2 regions of the Ligilactobacillus sp. ESL1201 genome follow, and region 2 is predicted to be linked to the other one. Evidence: predicted binding sites of a transcription regulator. Region 2 holds the regulator's gene; the other holds the start of a gene.
The links. The regulator CtsR, encoded in region 2, represses protease genes until heat stress. The targets are predictions, from matches to a motif close to TTGGTCAAAAAAGGTCAAANA.

Region 1 (10,105 bases), 940 kb from region 2:
GAGCGCGCCTTACGCGTTGAGTTTTTTGGTGATGAAATTGACCGGATCAGAGAAGTCGATTCGCTAACAGGAGAGATAATTGGCGATCGTGATCACGTTGCCATTTTCCCGGCGACCCACTTCATGACCAACGACGAACGGATGCACGAAGCAATAGAGGGCATTGAAGCCGAATTAAAAGAGCGCAGTGCTGAACTGACGGCTCAAAGTAAGTTATTAGAAGTTCAGCGTTTAGAGCAACGAACGACTTATGACGTTGAAATGCTCAAGGAAATGGGTTATTGTTCGGGAATCGAAAATTATTCGCGCCACATGGATGGGCGTAAAAAAGGAGAACCCCCCTTCACGTTACTGGACTTCTTTCCCAAAGATTTTTTGATCGTGGTCGATGAGTCACACGTAACGATGCCTCAGGTACGTGGAATGTATAATGGAGACCGGTCGCGTAAGCAAATGTTGGTCGATTACGGCTTTCGCTTGCCCAGCGCGTTGGACAACCGGCCCTTAAAGTTAGCCGAATTTGAAAAACACGTGCACCAAATCGTTTATATGTCGGCTACCCCGGGACCCTACGAGTACGAGCAAACTGATCATATCGTAGAGCAGATCATTCGCCCGACTGGCTTATTAGATCCGACGGTTGAAGTGCGCGAAACCAACGGACAAATGGACGACTTGGTTTCTGAAATCAACGAAAGAGTCGAACAACACGAGCGTGTTTTTGTGACTACACTGACGAAAAAGATGGCGGAAGATCTGACCGATTATTTTAAGGAATTGGGTATTAAGGTCAAATACTTGCATTCAGACATTAAAACGTTGGAACGAACCGAGATCATTCGGGATCTACGTTTAGGCAAGTTCGACGTTTTAGTGGGGATCAACTTGTTACGGGAAGGAATCGATGTGCCGGAGGTTTCTTTGATCGCAATTTTAGATGCCGATAAGGAAGGATTTTTGCGTAACGAACGGTCGCTGATCCAAACGATCGGGCGGGCAGCGCGCAATGTCCACGGGCACGTGATCCTATACGCTGATGAGGTGACCGATTCGATGCAAAAGGCGATGGATGAAACAGCCAGACGGCGGCAAATCCAGCAACAGTATAATGAAGAACATGGCATCGTTCCACAGACGATCAAAAAAGAGATCAGGGCGGCAATTTCCGGTGTGGTGCCAGCGACAGGAAAAGATGACACTACAAGTGATGGCGTTGATTTTAGTCACTTAAAACGTGCTGACCAAAAAGAAATGATCCAAAACTTAGAAGATCAGATGAAAAATGCTGCTAAGTCGCTGAATTTTGAAGAGGCGGCGACTTTGCGGGATACGGTCTTTGAACTTAAAGCGCAGATCAGTTAGGAGTTAGGATATTGGCGCAAGATAAAATTAAGATCCACGGTGCACGAGCACATAATTTAAAAAATATTGATGTTACTTTGCCTAAAAATAAGCTGATCGTAATGACCGGTTTATCAGGTTCGGGGAAAAGCTCGTTAGCGTTTGATACGTTATACGCGGAAGGCCAGAGAAGATACGTTGAAAGCCTCTCGTCGTATGCACGGCAGTTTTTAGGGCAGATGGATAAGCCGGACGTCGACTCGATCGATGGGTTGTCGCCTGCCATTTCGATCGACCAAAAAACGACCTCTAAAAATCCGCGCTCGACGGTCGGGACGGTAACGGAGATCAACGATTATTTGCGCTTATTATGGGGAAGAGTCGGGACCCCGATCTGTCCTAACGACGGACACGAGATCACTAGTCAGTCACCCGAACAGATGGTTCAACGGGTACTGGCTTTGCCGCAACGAACTAAACTGCAGATCTTGGCGCCCGTCGTGCGAGCTAAAAAAGGGCAGCATAAAAAAGTGCTGACTAAAATTAAGCGTGAGGGCTTTGTTCGGGTGATCATCGACGGACAGACACATGATATCGAAGAACAGATCGAATTAGATAAAAACGTGCAGCATTCGATCGCAGTGGTAGTCGACCGGATCGTAGTTAAAAAGGGAATTAAGGCACGTTTGTTCGATTCTTTTGAAGCCGCTTTACGCCTCTCTGGTGGTTATGCGTTTGCTGCGATCGTAGGAGGGCAGACGATTCAATTTTCGGAAAACTTTGCCTGTCCTTACTGCGGTTTCACGATCGGAGAATTAGAGCCGCGTCTTTTTTCTTTTAACGCGCCGTTTGGTGCCTGTCCAGACTGCGACGGCTTAGGGATCAAACTGGAAGTTGACCGCGATTTGGTCGTACCAGACAAGAAAAAAACGTTAGCACAAGGAGCGATCGCGCCCTGGAATCCGATCAGCTCTCAGTACTACCCGACTTTATTGCAGCAGGCCTGTGACAAGTTTGGCATTGCACTGGATGTTCCCTTTAATCAGCTGCCTAAAAAACAGCAGCGGATCATTTTATACGGGAACGGTAAGCAGACGTTCCATTTTACCTTTAGTGGTGAATTTGGGGGTAAGCGTGACTTAGAAATGCAATTCGAGGGCGTTATTCCTAACATAGAACGGCGTTACCGGGAGACTAACAGTGATTTTACCCGCGATGTGATGCGTAAGTACATGACGAGTTTGACTTGCCAGACGTGTCACGGTTACCGCCTCAACGAAAAGGCGTTGGCGGTGCAGATCGCGCACAAAAATATCGGTGAAGTCACGGCCTTGTCGATTGGGAGTGCCATCAAGTTCTTTTCCAAACTGCATTTTTCCCAACAAAATGCCCAGATCGCCCAGCCGATTTTAAAGGAGATCAACGACCGGCTGGCGTTTTTACAAAATGTGGGACTGTCATATTTGACACTCAGTCGGTCGGCTCGGACTTTGTCTGGCGGTGAGGCCCAACGGATCCGCTTGGCGACTCAGATTGGCTCCAACTTGTCGGGAGTTATGTATATTTTAGATGAGCCTTCGATCGGTTTGCACCAACGCGATAACGACCGGCTGATCGCTTCTTTGAAAAAAATGCGTGATCTGGGAAATACGTTGATCGTGGTCGAACACGATGAAGACACGATCAAAGCGGCCGATTACGTGGTAGATATTGGCCCGGGTGCAGGGGTTCATGGCGGCCAAGTAATGGCCAGTGGGACACCTAAGCAGGTCGCACGCAGTGCCAAATCCATCACGGGACAGTATTTAGCGGGCAAACGTTACATCCCGATCCCCGCTACAAGAAGAGCTGGCAGTGGCAAAAAAGTAACGGTGACAGGGGCCAGCGAAAACAACCTGAAAAATTTGACAGTAGATTTTCCTTTGGGGAAATTTATTACGGTGACAGGCGTTTCCGGTTCCGGTAAGTCAACGTTAGTCAACCTAATTTTAAAGCGAGCACTAGCCCAAAAATTGAATCACAGTACGGTCAAACCGGGACGTTACGAAAAAATCAGCGGCTACCAGGACCTAGAAAAAGTGATCGATATCGACCAGTCGCCGATCGGACGCACACCGCGCAGCAACCCAGCCACTTATACCAGCGTGTTTGATGACGTCCGCACGCTATTTGCCCAGACCAACGAAGCTAAAATGCGGGGGTACGGCAAGGGCAGGTTTAGTTTTAACGTCAAAGGCGGGCGCTGCGAAGCTTGCAAGGGCGACGGAATCTTAAAAATCGAAATGAATTTCTTGCCGGACGTTTACGTTCCCTGTGAAGTTTGCCACGGCACTCGTTTTAATTCGGAAACCCTAGAGATCGAATACAAGGGTAAAACGATCGCTGACGTGTTGGAAATGACCGTCAGTGAGGCGCTCGAGTTTTTTGCTCCGATCCCTAAGATCAAACGTAAACTGCAAACGATCATCGACGTGGGTTTAGGTTACGTTAAGTTAGGGCAACCGGCGACGACTCTTTCAGGTGGGGAAGCACAAAGAATGAAATTAGCGGCGGAATTGCACCGCAAGTCTAACGGCAAAACTTTTTATATTTTGGATGAACCGACAACGGGATTGCACACGGAAGATATCAAGCATTTGTTAGTCGTGTTACAACGCTTGGTCGATAAGGGTAACACGGTATTAGTGATCGAACATAATTTAGACGTGATCAAAACCGCTGATTACCTGATCGACTTGGGACCCGAAGGCGGTGCTGGTGGTGGTCAGGTCGTAGCGACGGGGACTCCCGAACAGATCGCTGCTTGTCCCGCTAGCTACACGGGGCAGTATTTAAAAACGATGTTAGCTAACGGCCACTACGAGTAATGGCAAAAATGACTTGCAATTCTGAAGTAAACTGCTAGAGTTAAGTTATTATTAAAGAAAGTAGAGTGATATTATGGCAAAAGTAGAAAGTTTTACGCTTGATCATACGGCGGTCAAGGCTCCGTACGTACGACTAATTACCGTTGAAAAGGGAGAAAAGGGAGATCGAATCTCTAATTTTGATTTACGGTTAGTTCAACCTAACGAAAATGCGATCCCGACCGCTGGGTTACACACCATCGAACACATGTTAGCCGGCTATTTGCGGGATCATTTAAGCGGTGTGATCGATTGCTCGCCGTTTGGTTGTCGGACTGGTTTTCATTTGATCACGTGGGGAGAACACGACACTGAAACGGTAGCTAAGGCGCTCAAGCAGTCATTAGAAGATATTTGCCAATCATCTTGGTCCGACGTTCAGGGAACAGACATCAAGAGCTGCGGCAATTACCGTGACCATTCACTTTTTTCCGCACAGGAATGGTGCCGTAAGATCTTAGACGAAGGGATCTCGTCTGACCCGTTTGAACGTAAAGTAGTGAAGTAATTAAAAAAATGATCTGGAAGGTAGTTGCTTTCCGGATTTTTTATGGCTTGAAAAAAATGATACGCCCGGATGGATACAAGGGAGATGACGAAAATGTCAGAAAAATTTGAGGTAGTGATCTTGACCGGAATGAGCGGTGCCGGCAAAACGGTGGCGATGCAAAGCTTTGAGGATCTGAATTATTTTTGCGTCGATAACATGCCACCGACGCTGGTACCCAAGTTTTATGAACTGATCAAAGAGGCGGGTAAGATTCATAAAGTGGCGCTCGGTATCGATTTGCGTTCGCGTTCTTTTTACGAACAGATCACGCACACCTTAAACCAGATCGAAGATAACCCGGCAATCAGGGTCCAGATCGTTTTTTTGGATACGTCGGACGAAGAGTTGGTCTCGCGTTATAAAGAAACGCGTCGGGCTCACCCGCTGGCTCGTGAAGGCCGGTTGTTGGATGGGATCGCCCGTGAGCGGAACTTGTTAGCGGAGATCAGGAGTCAAGCGCAGTTGGTGATCGATACGACTAATTTGTCGCCGCGGCAGTTGCGTGAGGAGATTTTTCACACCTTTCAAAATGATCAGAGTACGCCTTTTCACGTCGAGGTCATGTCATTTGGTTTTAAGTACGGCTTACCGATCGACGCCGATATCGTTATGGACGTGCGCTTTTTGCCCAACCCTTATTATGTGACGGAATTAAAGGAACAGACGGGGTTAGACCAAGATGTCAGTGATTACGTGATGAATTCCACGACGGCACAAAAATTTTACCAGGATTTCGCACACCTGCTGGAAGAGATTTTGCCCGGCTATATTGCGGAAGGGAAATCGAGTTTAGTGATCGCTATTGGATGTACAGGCGGGCAGCATAGGTCCGTCGCGTTAGCCCATAAAATCGGTGAACGATTGCAAAAAAATTATCCCGTGCGCATTTCTCACCGTGACATGCACAAGCGAAAGGAGACTGTCAATCGTTCATGAAAGCGAAAAAAAACAAGCGCCCGTCACTAGTAGTGATCGGCGGCGGGACCGGCTTGCCGGTGATCTTAAACGGTTTGCGTAGGTCTAACGCTGATATTACGGCTATTGTGACGGTGGCTGACGATGGTGGTTCTTCGGGGGTTTTACGCGACTATATCAACGTGGTCCCTCCCGGCGATATTCGTAACGTTTTGGTGTCGTTGTCGGACATGCCCCGATTGTATAAAAATATTTTTCAGTACCGTTTCGCTTCTAAAGACCAGTTTTTTTCGGGACACGCGATCGGTAATCTGATCATCGCGGCGTTATCCGAGATGTACCAGGATGATATTTTTGCCGCGGTCCAAAAACTCTCCGAAATGATGCGGGTGGACGGTAACGTTTATCCCGCCGCCGATGTTCCTTTGACGCTGAATGCTCAATTTAGCGATGGCACGGTCATGACTGGGGAAGCTGAGATCACGGCGGCCCACAAGACGATCACTAAAGTTTGGGTCACCAGCTCACAGTTAGCTAAACCGCAGGCACGACCGGAAGTGATCAAGGCGATCATGGAAGCCGACCAGATCGTTTTGGGTCCGGGCAGTTTATTTACGAGCATTTTGCCTAACTTAATGATCGAAAATGTGGGGCAGGCGCTTTGTGCCACAAAGGCCGAAGTAGTTTATATTTGTAATATCATGACTCAAAAAGGGGAAACCGAAAAATTTACCGACGCCGACCACGTCCGGGTCTTAAACGAACATTTAGGACAGCAATTTATTGACACCGTGTTAGTCAACACCGAGCCCGTTCCTGCCGATTATTTGGACAGTCAAAAATATAACGAGATCTTGTATCAAGTTAAGTATGACTTTGCGGGACTACGCGCACAAGGCTGCCGGGTGATCTCCGATAACTTTTTGTGTCTGCGCGAGCGGGGAGTTTTTCACGATGGAACTAAAGTGGTCAACGAGCTGATGCAACTGATTAGCCGCCCGAAGTCGTGGGAAGTTAGCAACTATAATTAAGGGGGCTTTTGCGTGTCATATGCTAGTGAAGTTAAAAAAGAGCTGACGATGCTGGAAGTCCGCCAGGCTGCTAACGGTAAAGCGGAGCTGGCTGCGTTGATCAGAATGAATGGTTCTTTGAGTTTAGTCAATCACCATTTTGTTTTGAGCATTCAAACGGAAAACCCAGCGATCGCCCGCAGGATCTACTGGTTGCTCGACCATTTTTATGGCGCTAAAAGTGAACTGAGCGTCCGCAAAAAAATGAAGTTGAAAAAAAATAACTTGTACGTCGTCCGCGTACGCAAGGAAACTCAAAAAGTCCTGCAAGACTTAGATATCGTAGTGGGGATGCAGATCAAACAGACGGTCCCACCGGAATTTATGCGTTTAGATGGTCCCGTGCGTTCTTACCTGCGGGGGGCATTTTTAGCGACGGGGTCGGTTAATAATCCGGAAACTAGCCGCTATCACTTGGAAATTTATTCCTTATATGAAAGTCACAACGATTCGATTTGTGAGTTGATGAATCACTATCACCTCCATGCGCGTAAAACCGAAAGAAGGAGTGGCTACATCACTTATCTCAAGGAAGGCGAGAAAATTGCTGATTTTTTGTCTTTGATCGGTGCGACGAAATCGATGCTTAAATTTGAAGATATTCGGATCATGCGTGATATGCGCAACTCGGTCAACCGGATCGTTAATTGCGAAAACGCCAACCTGAATAAAGTGGCAGATGCCGCTACCAAGCAAATCGCTAACATTAAACTGATCGACGAGAAGATCGGGTTAAATAAGTTGCCGGTAAAATTACAACAGATGGCGCTAACGCGAGTGCAACACCCAGACGTTAGTTTAAAAGAATTGGGTAATTTTGTGGCTGACGGACCGATTTCAAAGTCCGGGGTTAATCATCGTTTGCGTAAGATCAATGAGTTTGCCCAAAAATTAAGTGAATAGGGAAAAAGGAGTTGGGACAAACTGCTGTTTTTTCGAGCACGATCAAACAAGCTGTGAGTCAATCCTATTTTACTTACGGAAAACAAAAAAGAGGCTGGAACAAAACAGAATTTTGTTCCAGTCCCTTTTCATAACCGTGCTTTTCTCGCAGCTTGTTATTTTAATTTTTTCTTGTTAGTCATGATCTTATCGATCAGGCCGTAATCTACCGCCTCTTGGGCCGACATGAAATTATCACGTTCAGTGTCGTGGTTGATCGTTTCGATTTCTTGGCCCGTCGCCTCCGCTAAAATCTGGTTGATCACCTTACGGGTTTTAGAAATGTGTTTAGCGGCGATCTGAATTTCCGTTGACTGGCCTTGAGCACCGCCTAATGGCTGGTGGATCAAGATTTCTGAGTTAGGTAAAGCAAAACGCTTACCTTTAGTCCCACTGGTTGCCAAAATCGAAGCCATCGAAGCTGCCATGCCCAATACGATCGTTTGCACGTCAGCATTGACAAAATTCATGGTATCTAGGATCGCTAACCCAGCGGAAACCGATCCGCCGGGAGAATTGATATACATATAGATGTCTTTATTAGCGTCCTGTGCGTCTAAGAAGAGTAATTGCGCGATGATCGCGTTAGCCATGTCATCATTAACTTCGCCCGAAACCATGATGATCCGGTCTTTTAGTAAGCGTGAGTAAATATCATAAGCACGTTCGCCCTGTGGTGATTGTTCAATAACTGTTGGTACCAAATTCATAGTCCAAAAGCCTCCTCGTAATCTAACTGATAATGGTTAATTGATTTATAAATAGTTTACTCTATAGGTCAAAAAAGGTCAAACTTAAAGCACGTTGCACATAGTAGAATCTTTTTTCACCGTTAACTTCGTGTTATTATAGTAAGTGATTACTAACCTAAGGAGTTGTCGTTACTTTTTTGACAATTTCTCGATAAACTAATAAAATTTGTGCTAAGGAGGTTTTTACGATTAATATTTTGTATTGTGGCGATGACCAGATGTTTGAAGGCATTTTGCTGTCAATATTATCACTGACTAAAAATGTGACTGAACCGTGCACTTTTTATTTGGTGACCGCTGACTTAAGCAATGGTAAACAACATTTTCACCCACTTAGTACAGCTCATGTTGAGTATTTAGCTGATTTAGTGCGTAGTAAAAATGCCCAGCACCGGGTCCAAAAAATCGATCTGACCTCAGTCTTTAACGCTGATCCTCCGACTGCTAACCTCAAGACGCTGTTTACGCCTTACAGTATGCTGCGTTTGTACGTTGATTTGGTGCCGGAAATTCCGCAGCGGTTATTATACTTAGACACGGATATTATTTGTCACCGGCCGTTTCAGGATTTTTATTACCAATCACTGGCGCAAACGGAAGTGGTAGGGGTGTTAGATTATTACGGTCGCTGGTTTTTCCATTACCAATTAAAAAAATTTGATTACCTTAATTCAGGAATGTTGTTACTAAACATGGAAATGATTCGCCAGACAGGGTTGTTTGCTAAGTGTCGGGCTTATTGTCGCCGGCACCGTTTGATCATGCCGGACCAATCGGCAATCAATAAGTTTGCTACTACCAAACGCCTGGCGGATAGAAAATATAACGAGCAACATGGAGTGAATAAGGAGACGGTATTTCAGCATTTTTCTACCAGCTGGAAGCTGTTTCCGGTGATCCATCCCGTTTCCATCAAGCCGTGGGAGATCGATAAAGTCTTTGCCGCGGGATTGGTGGGGGATGATACGGCCGTGTTTGATGAGTATTTGCAATTAGTAGATCCTTAAAACGGCCATTTTGTTGTAGTCAAAGGAGAATTCATGCAGATAAAGAAAAGATTGCTGGGCCATGGCCGCGGACTAGCGGCGTTGATTTTGCAACTTCGGCCCCATTACTGGAAATTTGTGAGCGGTATTTTATTAGGAATGGTTTCGATCTTTCTTCAATTAATAGTACCAGTAATGGCTAAACAGATCATCAATCAGGTACAACATTCTTTGGCTAATGTGAACACCGGATTAGTAGTCTTGGGTTGCCTAGTGTTTGTTTGTAGCACATTATTAGGAGCGCTTTCTGGCGGATTTTTGGGATTTTTTGGTGAAGAAGTCGTGCGCCAATTGCGTGTCAAGTTATGGGACAAGGTACTGACCTTACCATTAGGTTATTTTGCTCGTAATCGTGCGGGAGAAATTGCTTCGCGGATCACCAACGATGCCAATCAAGTCAAGGAGTTACTCGCTAATTCTTTACCTAAAATGGCGACTTCCTTGTTGCAATTAGTCGGAGTATTGTGCTTTATGTTGGCGATGGACTGGAAAATGACGATCGTTTTGTTCGCAGTTATCCCGTTGTTACTCGTTATTTTGTCGCCAATTTTGAAACGGTCGGCTAAGTTGGGGAAAAAGCGGC
Region 2 (10,105 bases):
AATATTGATCAGTTGTTGCGGAGTCACCGTTGCGGTATCTTGAATCGACATCCGTTCGCGAACGACCCTTTCCATCCGTGACAAACCGATCCGGAACTGATTTTGTAACAGTTCACCCACAGAGCGGATCCGCCGGTTACCCAAATGGTCGATATCGTCGGTCGTGCCAAAGCCTTCTTGTAAGTTAAAGAAGTAGTTCATCGAAGCGATAATATCGGCTGGAGTAATGTGTTTATACTTCAAATCAACGTTGCCATTACCGATCATGTTGAGGACCTTGTCCGGATCATTCGGAGAGTAGACTTTAATGATCTGTAATTTCATCGGTTTTTGAACTACGCCATCTTCTGACGGTTGGAAGGTCACCATCTTGAAATCATCGCGCTGCAAGTAAGCAGCTAAACGGTTGTCCATCAACTGTTTGTCGATTTTTTCACCCTTTTTAATGATGATCTCACCCGTTTCCGGGTCGGCTAAGGTTTCAGCCACCGTCGTATCCAATAACCTAGTTTTTAAGTTTAATTTTTTGTTGATCTTATAACGACCCACTGCCGCTAAATCATAGCGTTTAGGATCGAAGAAACGCGCCGTCAATAAACTCCGCGAGGAATCAGCCGTTTTTGGCTCACCCGGACGTAGTCGTTCGTAAATATCTTTCAGCGATTCCTCTACCCGCGAATCCTCAGGATTTTTGTGGACGTCTTTTTCCAAGGTGAACAATAAGCTGTCGGTTTCGCCCATCATATCTAAGATCTCACTGTCAGAACCGTATCCTAAAGAACGGATCAATTCCGTCATCGGGATCTTACGGGTCCGGTCGATCCGGACATAAGAGATATTCTTAGCGTCGGTCTCGTATTCCAACCATGCACCGCGGTTAGGAATCACCGTCGTACCGTAGATCTCGCGCCCATTTTTATCCAATTCTGAATTAAAATAGACCCCTGGCGAACGTACCAACTGCGAAACGATCACTCGTTCAGCACCGTTGATGATAAAGGTCCCCTGACGAGTCATTAACGGAAAATCGCCAAAGAAAACGTCTTGGGACTTGATCTCACCGGTCTCATGATTCAATAACCGCAGCGTGACGTGCAGTGGAGCAGAGTAATTAGCGTCGTGCTCGCGGGCTTCATCAACCGTATATTTAGGCTCTAACAGTTGATAATCGACGAATTCTAGAGACAATTTACCCTGAAAATCATCGATCGGCATAATGTCTTCAAACATTTCCCGTAAACCTTCGTCAAGAAACCACTGGTAAGAATTAGTTTGGATCTCAACCAAATTAGGCAGTTCAAGAACTTCTTTAATGCGCGAATAACTTCTGCGTACACGATTTTTACCGTATTTTACTAAGTGTCCTGCCAAATTGTTCACCTCTCAAATATTCTGTCTGGCTTAAACAAACAACTAGCCAATATTACATTTTGATTACATTTTAAAAAATAACCAAATTAAGTGTAATTTTGGGCAAAAAAAAGCAAAAACAGCTTATCGACAACAATGCGCTTCACTATTTTTGCTATTTGCTTCCTCGTAATGGACAATAGATCACTACCAGAAGCTAAATTCACAGTATTTTGCAGTTTTTAATTATAGCATCTTTAACCAATTTGTCAATTAAACCGTCTCTGCTTTTTTGGCCGCAGCCGGTTTAACTTTCAGCGTGATCTTTCCTCGCTGAGCGCCGATCACTATCGTATCGTGAGGAGCAAACTGGTTGGCTAATAACGCCTCACTCAAACGGTCTTCGATTTCATTTTGAATCGCACGGTGTAACGGCCGGGCCCCGTATTCCGGATCATAACCGGCTTTAACTACCACATTGATCGCAGCCGGGGTGATCTTTAAAGTCAAGTCGTGTTCTTTGACACGGTCGATCACTTGTTGAACCATCAACTTAACGATTTGTTGTAGTTGTTTTTGCGTTAGTGAATGGAAGACTTCGATCTCATCGATCCGGTTTAAAAATTCCGGTCGGAACGTCTTTTTCAGTCGCTCCCTGATCTGCGCTGCCATTGCTTGGTAATCCCCGGTAGTTGATTTAGCACCGAAACCGACCATCTTATTATCACGCAAGTCAGTCGCACCTAGGTTAGACGTCATGATAATGATAGTATTACGAAAGTCGATCTTGCGTCCCTTGGAATCGGTCAAAAAGCCGTCGTCCAAAACTTGCAATAAGATGTTAAACACGTCGGGGTGCGCCTTTTCGACCTCGTCCAATAAGACCACTGAATACGGCTTATGACGAACTTTTTCGGACAGCTGCCCGCCCTCATCATAGCCAACGTAGCCCGGAGGCGCGCCGATCAACCGACTGGTGGAGTATTTTTCCATGTACTCACTCATATCGATTCGGATCAAAGCATTTTCGTCACCAAACATTGCCTGCGCTAACGCCTTAGCCAATTCGGTCTTGCCGACCCCGGTAGGGCCTAAAAACATAAATGAACCACTCGGACGAGTCGGGTCGCTTAAACCGCTGCGAGCCCGGCGAATCGCTTTAGCCACCGAACTGATCGCGTCTTCTTGGCCGATCACTCGTTCGTGTAAGATCTTCTCCAGGTTTAATAGCCGCTCACTTTCGCTCTTGGTCAACTGTGTTACCGGTACCCCGGTCCATTCTGCCACGATTTCGGCCACGTCATGGGCAGTCACATTTTTAGTATATTTTTGCTTACCCTGGGCCTTTTGCTGCCGTTCCTCGATCTTAGTTACCTTTTGTTGCCATTTTAATTCTTCTTGGCGGTACTTAGCGGCTCGTTCGAAGTGCTCGTCTACCAGTGCAGCTTCTTTTTGCTGTTTAGCGGCTGCCAGTTTTTGTTTGGCAGTCACTAAACGTGCGTCGGTTCCATTAATGCGCACACGAGCGGCTGCTTCGTCGATCAGATCGATCGCCTTATCCGGCAAAAAACGGTTGGTAATATACCGACTGCTTAGTTTAGCCGCAGCTTGCAAAGCCTCATCGGTAATATTCAAGTGGTGATGCTGTTCGTAGCGCGGACGTAACCCCTGTAAAATAGCAACAGTCTGAGGTAACGTCGGTTCTGCCACCATCACGGTCGCAAACCGCCGCTCCAACGCCGAATCAGTCTCGAAATACTTCTGGTACTCGTCAAGAGTCGTAGCACCAATCACTTGCACTTCCCCGCGGGCCAATGCAGGTTTTAAAATGTTAGAAGCATCGATCGCTCCCTCGGCGCCACCCGCACCGATCAGGGTGTGAATTTCATCGATAAATAAAATCACGTTACCGTCATGATAAATTTCTTCGAGGATATTTTTCAAACGGTCTTCAAATTCACCCCGATACTTGGTCCCGGCTACCAAAGAACCCATATCAAGCATCATCACCCGTTTATTGGCTAAGTCGCTAGGAACCTTTTGTTCCACTATCTGCTGGGCAAATCCTTCTGCCACCGCCGTTTTTCCTACTCCTGGTTCCCCTAAGAGCACCGGATTATTTTTAGTTCGTCTGCTCAAGATCTGAATTACCCGTGAGATCTCGGCATCCCGGCTCAAAACGGGGTCGATCTGTCCTTGGCGCACCATTTCGTTTAAGTTCCGGGCCAAAGAATCTAGCGTCGGTGTTCCTTGTGCGGGCTTTTTCTTTTTATTATTGCGTCTTAACTGACTCTGACTGACTCCCAGCTGTCTAAAAATCAGCTGTTGCATCCGTTTATTATCGATGTTTAAGCTGTATAAGATCCGGGAAGCCAACGTATTATCATCGTCTAGTAAAGCTAATAACAAATGCTCGGTGCCCACCTCGGGTGAATTGAACAGTTGAGCTTGTACCTGAGCCGCGTGCAAAATTTCGTTAGTTTTCGGTGAATAGGGCAGGTAAGTAGCTCCCTCTCGTTTGAGTGAACCATAGCCGGCCAAACGTTCAATTTCCTCTTTAATATCGGTAGGTGTTACTAATAATTGCGCAAAAACCTTGTGCGCCACCCCGTATTTTTCCAGTACCAATGCTAATAAAAGGTGTTCGGTCCCGATTGCTTGGTGCCGAAAATTAGCGGCACTTTTTTTAGCTAACTCCAACACATTTTTAACACTCGGAGTGTAAAACTCGTCCATCAGAAGTCCCCCTTTATTCCGCGCACCGTAGGCGATTTAAAATACTGACCAAGATCCGTGCACGTAACATATTTTCTAAATCCTTATCGCCTAAATTCAAAGTATCATGATCCATTGCCGCCAGTATCAAATTAGCTTCCTTTTGCGTTAACAATTTGTCTTCATATAAACTCTGAATGATCTGTAAGGCCTTATTCATTGTAATACTATCGCCGATGTATGCAATCAAACGATCCAGCATTCCAGAATTATCGATCAAATTGACCTTAGCGATCCTGATATAACCACCACCACCACGCTTGCTCTCAACGATATAGCCATTTTGCAGTGTAAATCTGGTCTTAATTACGTAGTTGATTTGCGAAGGAACAACGTCAAACTGTTGCGCAATTTCAGACCGTTTGATTTCAATTTTAGGTGAATCAGACAAAATACTCTTGAGATATTTTTCAATAACGTCTGAAATATTCCGATTCTGCATGCAAATCACATTCCTTACTTCTAGTTTGACTAATATTGACTTTTATTATATATGGAATGCTTCGCAAAATGCAAAAGAAACGCTACGGCAAAAACTTTATTTAGTATCATAGACATAACTAAAAAGCCCTTAAACTGGAAAAATACCAGTCTAAGAACTTTTCAATAGTCGATCGGGAAAACAGGATTCGAACCTGCGACCTCCACGTCCCGAACGTGGCGCTCTACCAAGCTGAGCTATTTCCCGAAATATGCACCCAGTAGGAGTCGAACCTACAACCTTCTGATTCGTAGTCAGACACTCTATCCAATTGCGCTATGGGTGCAGATTAAGTAACAAAAAAGCGGAAGACGGGATTCGAACCCGCGACCCCCACCATGGCAAGGTGATGTTCTACCACTGAACTACTTCCGCATAAAATATTCAACTACTACCTTTTAAAGCGCATGCGGGTGAAGGGATTCGAACCCCCACGTCGCTAAACACTAGAACCTAAATCTAGCGCGTCTGCCAGTTCCGCCACACCCGCAAAATAACAATGAGTCGTGACAGGCTCGAACTGTCGACCCTCTGATTAAAAGTCAGATGCTCTACCAACTGAGCTAACGACTCGCATTAACATGGAGGATACAGGGCTCGAACCTGTGACCCTCTGCTTGTAAGGCAGACGCTCTCCCAACTGAGCTAATCCTCCAAAATGACCCGTACGGGATTTGAACCCATGTTACCGCCGTGAAAGGGCGGTGTCTTAACCACTTGACCAACGGGTCAGGTATTGAAATACTACGGAGAGTAAGGGATTCGAACCCTTGAAGGAAGGCGATCCTCCCTTACATGATTTCCAATCATGCTCCTTCGGCCTCTCGGACAACTCTCCATAATAACTCCGGCAGGCGGACTCGAACCGTCGACACCCTGATTAACAGTCAGATGCTCTACCAACTGAGCTATGCCGGAATAAATGCGTGGCGACGACCTACCCTCGCAGGGGGCGATCCCCCAACTACTCTCGGCGTGACGAAGCTTAACTGCTGTGTTCGGCATGGGAACAGGTGTAGCCTTCGTGCCATCATCACCACACGTGAGCTTTGCTCACTCAAAACTAAATCATCTTTATTTCTTCTGTCTTCCGACTTCCACTGCGCTTGCTACTTGGTTAAGCCCTCGACCGATTAGTAATGGTCCGCTCCATGCCTCACGGCACTTCCACTTCCATCCTATCTACCTGTTATTCTCTCAGGGGTCTTACTTCATTTCTGAATGGGAAATCTCATCTGGAGGCGAGTTTCGCACTTAGATGCTTTCAGCGTTTATCTCATCCATACTTAGCTACCCAGCGCTGCCTTGGGCAAGACAACTGGTACACCAGCGGTATGTCCATCCCGGTCCTCTCGTACTAAGGACAGATCCTCGCAAATTTCCTACGCCCGCGACGGATAGGGACCGAACTGTCTCACGACGTTCTGAACCCAGCTCGCGTACCGCTTTAATGGGCGAACAGCCCAACCCTTGGGACCGACTACAGCCCCAGGATGCGATGAGCCGACATCGAGGTGCCAAACCTCCCCGTCGATGTGAACTCTTGGGGGAGATAAGCCTGTTATCCCCAGGGTAGCTTTTATCCGTTGAGCGATGGCCCTTCCATACGGAACCACCGGATCACTAAGCCCGACTTTCGTCCCTGCTCGACTTGTAGGTCTCGCAGTCAAGCTCCCTTGTGCCTTTACACTCTGCAAATGATTTCCAACCATTTTGAGGGAACCTTTGGGCGCCTCCGTTACCTTTTAGGAGGCGACCGCCCCAGTCAAACTGCCTACCAGACACTGTCTCCCACCGGGTTAACCGGTGTGGGTTAGAGTGTTCATACAACGAGGGTAGTATCCCACCAACGCCTCGGGCGAAACTGACGTTCCGCCTTCTATGGCTCCTACCTATCCTGTACAAGTTATACGAACACCCAATATCAAGCTACAGTAAAGCTCCATGGGGTCTTTCCGTCCTGTCGCGGGTAACCCGCATCTTCACGGGTATTATAATTTCACCGAGTCTCTCGTTGAGACAGTGCCCAGATCGTTACGCCTTTCGTGCGGGTCGGAACTTACCCGACAAGGAATTTCGCTACCTTAGGACCGTTATAGTTACGGCCGCCGTTTACTGGGGCTTCACTTTTGAGCTTCGCTTGCGCTAACTCATCCGCTTAACCTTCCAGCACCGGGCAGGCGTCAGCCCCTATACTTCATCTTACGATTTTGCAGAAACCTGTGTTTTTGATAAACAGTCGCCTGGGCCTATTCACTGCGGCTGATCGTTAGATCAGCACCCCTTCTCCCGAAGTTACGGGGTCATTTTGCCGAGTTCCTTAACGAGAGTTCTCTCGCTCACCTGAGGATTCTCTCCTCGACTACCTGTGTCGGTTTGCGGTACGGGTGACCAGATCCTTACTAGAAGCTTTTCTCGGCAGTGTGACTCGCTTCCCTTCGCTACTTAGATTTCGCTCCCCATCACAGCTCGTGTTGCTTGAATGCAAACATTTAACTCACACTCGCACTCGCTGCTTGGACGTGCATTTCCATTCGCACGCTTCGCTTGCCTCCTGCGTCCCTCCATTGTTCAATCAGATCTGATCAGTACAGGAATCTCCACCTGTTATCCATCGCCTACGCCTTGCGGCCTCAGCTTAGGTCCCGACTTACCCTGGGCGGACGAGCCTTCCCCAGGAAACCTTAGTCTTTCGGTGGGTCAGATTCTCACTGACCTTGCGCTACTCATACCGGCATTCTCACTTCTAAGCGCTCCACCAGTCCTTACGGTCTAGCTTCGCCGCCCTTAGAACGCTCTCCTACCATCCAACCTGCGGTTGGATCCACGATTTCGGTAATGTGTTTAGCCCCGTTACATTTTCGGCGCAGAACCACTCGACTAGTGAGCTATTACGCACTCTTTAAATGGTGGCTGCTTCTGAGCCAACATCCTAGTTGTCTGTGCAATTCCACATCCTTTTCCACTTAACACATATTTTGGGACCTTAATCGGTGATCTGGGCTGTTTCCCTTTCGACTACGGATCTTATCACTCGCAGTCTGACTCCCGGTCATTGATCTGTGGCATTCGGAGTTTATCTGAATTCAGTAACCCAAGACGGACCCCTAGTTCAAACAGTGCTCTACCTCCACGATCATTCATACCGAGGCTAGCCCTAAAGCTATTTCGGAGAGAACCAGCTATCTCCAAGTTCGTTTGGAATTTCACCGCTACCCACACCTCATCCCAGCATTTTTCAACATACACGGGTGCGGTCCTCCGGTGCGTTTTACCGCACTTTCAACCTGGACATGGGTAGGTCACTTGGTTTCGGGTCTACGTCAAACTACTTTGTCGCCCTCTTCAGACTTGCTTTCGCTACGGCTCCAGTCTTTCCACTTTAACCTTGCAGCTTAACGTAACTCGCCGGTTCATTCTACAAAAGGCACGCCATTACCCTTAAATGGGCTTTGACTACTTGTAGGCACATGGTTTCAGGAACTATTTCACTCCCCTTCCGGGGTGCTTTTCACCTTTCCCTCACGGTACTGGTTCACTATCGGTCACTAGGTAGTATTTAGCCTTGGGAGATGGTCCTCCCAGCTTCCGACGGGATTTCACGTGTCCCGCCGTACTCAGGATCCCGATTCTCGGTTCGTCGTGTTTCACTTACAGGGCTCTCACCTTCTATGGCTGACCTTCCCAGATCATTCAGCTACATTCCTCACCGTCTATGTTCGGTCCTACAACCCCGAAAGACAAGTCTTTCGGTTTGGGCTGTTCCCCGTTCGCTCGCCGCTACTCAGGGAATCACTGTTGTTTTCTTTTCCTGCAGGTACTGAGATGTTTCAGTTCCCCACGTCTGTCTTCAACTGACCTTAACGGTCAGCGATAATAACCTCACGGTTATTGGGTTTTCCCATTCGGAGATCTGCGGGTCATTGCTTACTTACAGCTGACCGCAGCATTTCGCTGTTAGTTGCGTCCTTCTTCGACTCCTAGTGCCAAGGCATCCACCATGCGCCCTTCCTAACTTAACCTTTAATTTATCTGACGATAAATTGGTTATGAGTTGACGTTGTTCTCGTCAATTTTTACGCAGTGTTTTTCTCGGTTGATTATTAAGAAATAAAAATGATTCAGTTTTCAATGAACAATGCTTTGACAGTTGCCTGTCAATGGAGCTTAACGGGATCGAACCGTTGACCTCCTGCTTGCAAAGCAGGTGCTCTCCCAGCTGAGCTAAAGCCCCGTAACAAAATATTAAAAAAGTGGTGCAATGGGCCTAAATGGACTCGAACCATCGACCTCACGCTTATCAGGCGTGCGCTCTAACCAGCTGAGCTATAGGCCCATTTGTAAAAGTAGAGCTTTCAAAACCAAACAAAGTTTCGTTGTGTGAGTTTCCGTTATTTTCCTTAGAAAGGAGGTGATCCAGCCGCAGGTTCTCCTACGGCTACCTTGTTACGACTTCACCCCAATCATCTGTCCCACCTTAGACGGCTGGTTCCTTACGGTTACCCCACCGGCTTTGGGTGTTACAAACTCTCATGGTGTGACGGGCGGTGTGTACAAGGCCCGGGAACGTATTCACCGCGGCATGCTGATCCGCGATTACTAGCGATTCCGACTTCATGCAGGCGGGTTGCAGCCTGCAATCCGAACTGAGAACGGCTTTTAGAGATTAGCTTGACCTCGCGGTCTCGCAACTCGTTGTACCGTCCATTGTAGCACGTGTGTAGCCCAGGTCATAAGGGGCATGATGACTTGACGTCATCCCCACCTTCCTCCGGTTTGTCACCGGCAGTCTCGCCAGAGTGCCCAACTGAATGCTGGCAACTGGCAACAAGGGTTGCGCTCGTTGCGGGACTTAACCCAACATCTCACGACACGAGCTGACGACAGCCATGCACCACCTGTCTTAGTGTTCCCGAAGGAAACACCTAATCTCTTAGGTTGGCACTAGATGTCAAGACCTGGTAAGGTTCTTCGCGTTGCTTCGAATTAAACCACATGCTCCACCGCTTGTGCGGGCCCCCGTCAATTCCTTTGAGTTTCAACCTTGCGGTCGTACTCCCCAGGCGGAATGCTTAATGCGTTTGCTGCGGCACTGAAGGGCGGAAACCCTCCAACACCTAGCATTCATCGTTTACAGCGTGGACTACCAGGGTATCTAATCCTGTTCGCTCCCCACGCTTTCGAACCTCAGCGTCAGTTACAGACCAGAGAGCCGCTTTCGCCACTGGTGTTCTTCCATATATCTACGCATTTCACCGCTACACATGGAGTTCCACTCTCCTCTTCTGCACTCAAGTTCTCCAGTTTCCAATGCACGACTCCGGTTAAGCCGAAGGCTTTCACATCAGACTTAAAAAACCGCCTGCGTTCCCTTTACGCCCAATAAATCCGGACAACGCTTGCCACCTACGTATTACCGCGGCTGCTGGCACGTAGTTAGCCGTGACTTCCTCGTCAGATACCGTCATGGCTCTAGCAGTTACTCTAGAACTCGTTCTT

Region 1: a site for CtsR is predicted at 8,499-8,519, ahead of ACSYSK_RS03015 (ATP-dependent Clp protease proteolytic subunit). Genes of this name have one in related genera too.

What each region holds. Positions count from the first base shown of each region.
Region 1 is NZ_CP196362.1:599,257-609,361, forward strand. Features, by position in the region: gene uvrB (excinuclease ABC subunit UvrB) at 1-1,362, shown strand, start outside; gene uvrA (excinuclease ABC subunit UvrA) at 1,374-4,208, shown strand; gene ACSYSK_RS02995 (S-ribosylhomocysteine lyase) at 4,282-4,755, shown strand; gene rapZ (RNase adapter RapZ) at 4,849-5,733, shown strand; gene ACSYSK_RS03005 (gluconeogenesis factor YvcK family protein) at 5,730-6,743, shown strand; gene whiA (DNA-binding protein WhiA) at 6,756-7,685, shown strand; gene ACSYSK_RS03015 (ATP-dependent Clp protease proteolytic subunit) at 7,841-8,434, opposite strand; gene ACSYSK_RS03020 (glycosyltransferase) at 8,695-9,483, shown strand; gene ACSYSK_RS03025 (ABC transporter ATP-binding protein) at 9,517-10,105, shown strand, end outside.
Region 2 is NZ_CP196362.1:1,665,773-1,675,877, forward strand. Features, by position in the region: gene rpoB (DNA-directed RNA polymerase subunit beta) at 1-1,371, opposite strand, end outside; gene ACSYSK_RS08240 (ATP-dependent Clp protease ATP-binding subunit) at 1,624-4,086, opposite strand; gene ACSYSK_RS08245 (CtsR family transcriptional regulator) at 4,100-4,567, opposite strand; tRNA gene ACSYSK_RS08250 (tRNA-Pro) at 4,740-4,813, opposite strand; tRNA gene ACSYSK_RS08255 (tRNA-Arg) at 4,819-4,892, opposite strand; tRNA gene ACSYSK_RS08260 (tRNA-Gly) at 4,910-4,981, opposite strand; tRNA gene ACSYSK_RS08265 (tRNA-Leu) at 5,015-5,096, opposite strand; tRNA gene ACSYSK_RS08270 (tRNA-Lys) at 5,107-5,179, opposite strand; tRNA gene ACSYSK_RS08275 (tRNA-Val) at 5,189-5,261, opposite strand; tRNA gene ACSYSK_RS08280 (tRNA-Glu) at 5,266-5,337, opposite strand; tRNA gene ACSYSK_RS08285 (tRNA-Ser) at 5,354-5,444, opposite strand; tRNA gene ACSYSK_RS08290 (tRNA-Asn) at 5,452-5,524, opposite strand; rRNA gene rrf (5S ribosomal RNA) at 5,531-5,647, opposite strand; rRNA gene ACSYSK_RS08300 (23S ribosomal RNA) at 5,720-8,628, opposite strand; tRNA gene ACSYSK_RS08305 (tRNA-Ala) at 8,768-8,840, opposite strand; tRNA gene ACSYSK_RS08310 (tRNA-Ile) at 8,869-8,942, opposite strand; rRNA gene ACSYSK_RS08315 (16S ribosomal RNA) at 9,011-10,105, opposite strand, start outside.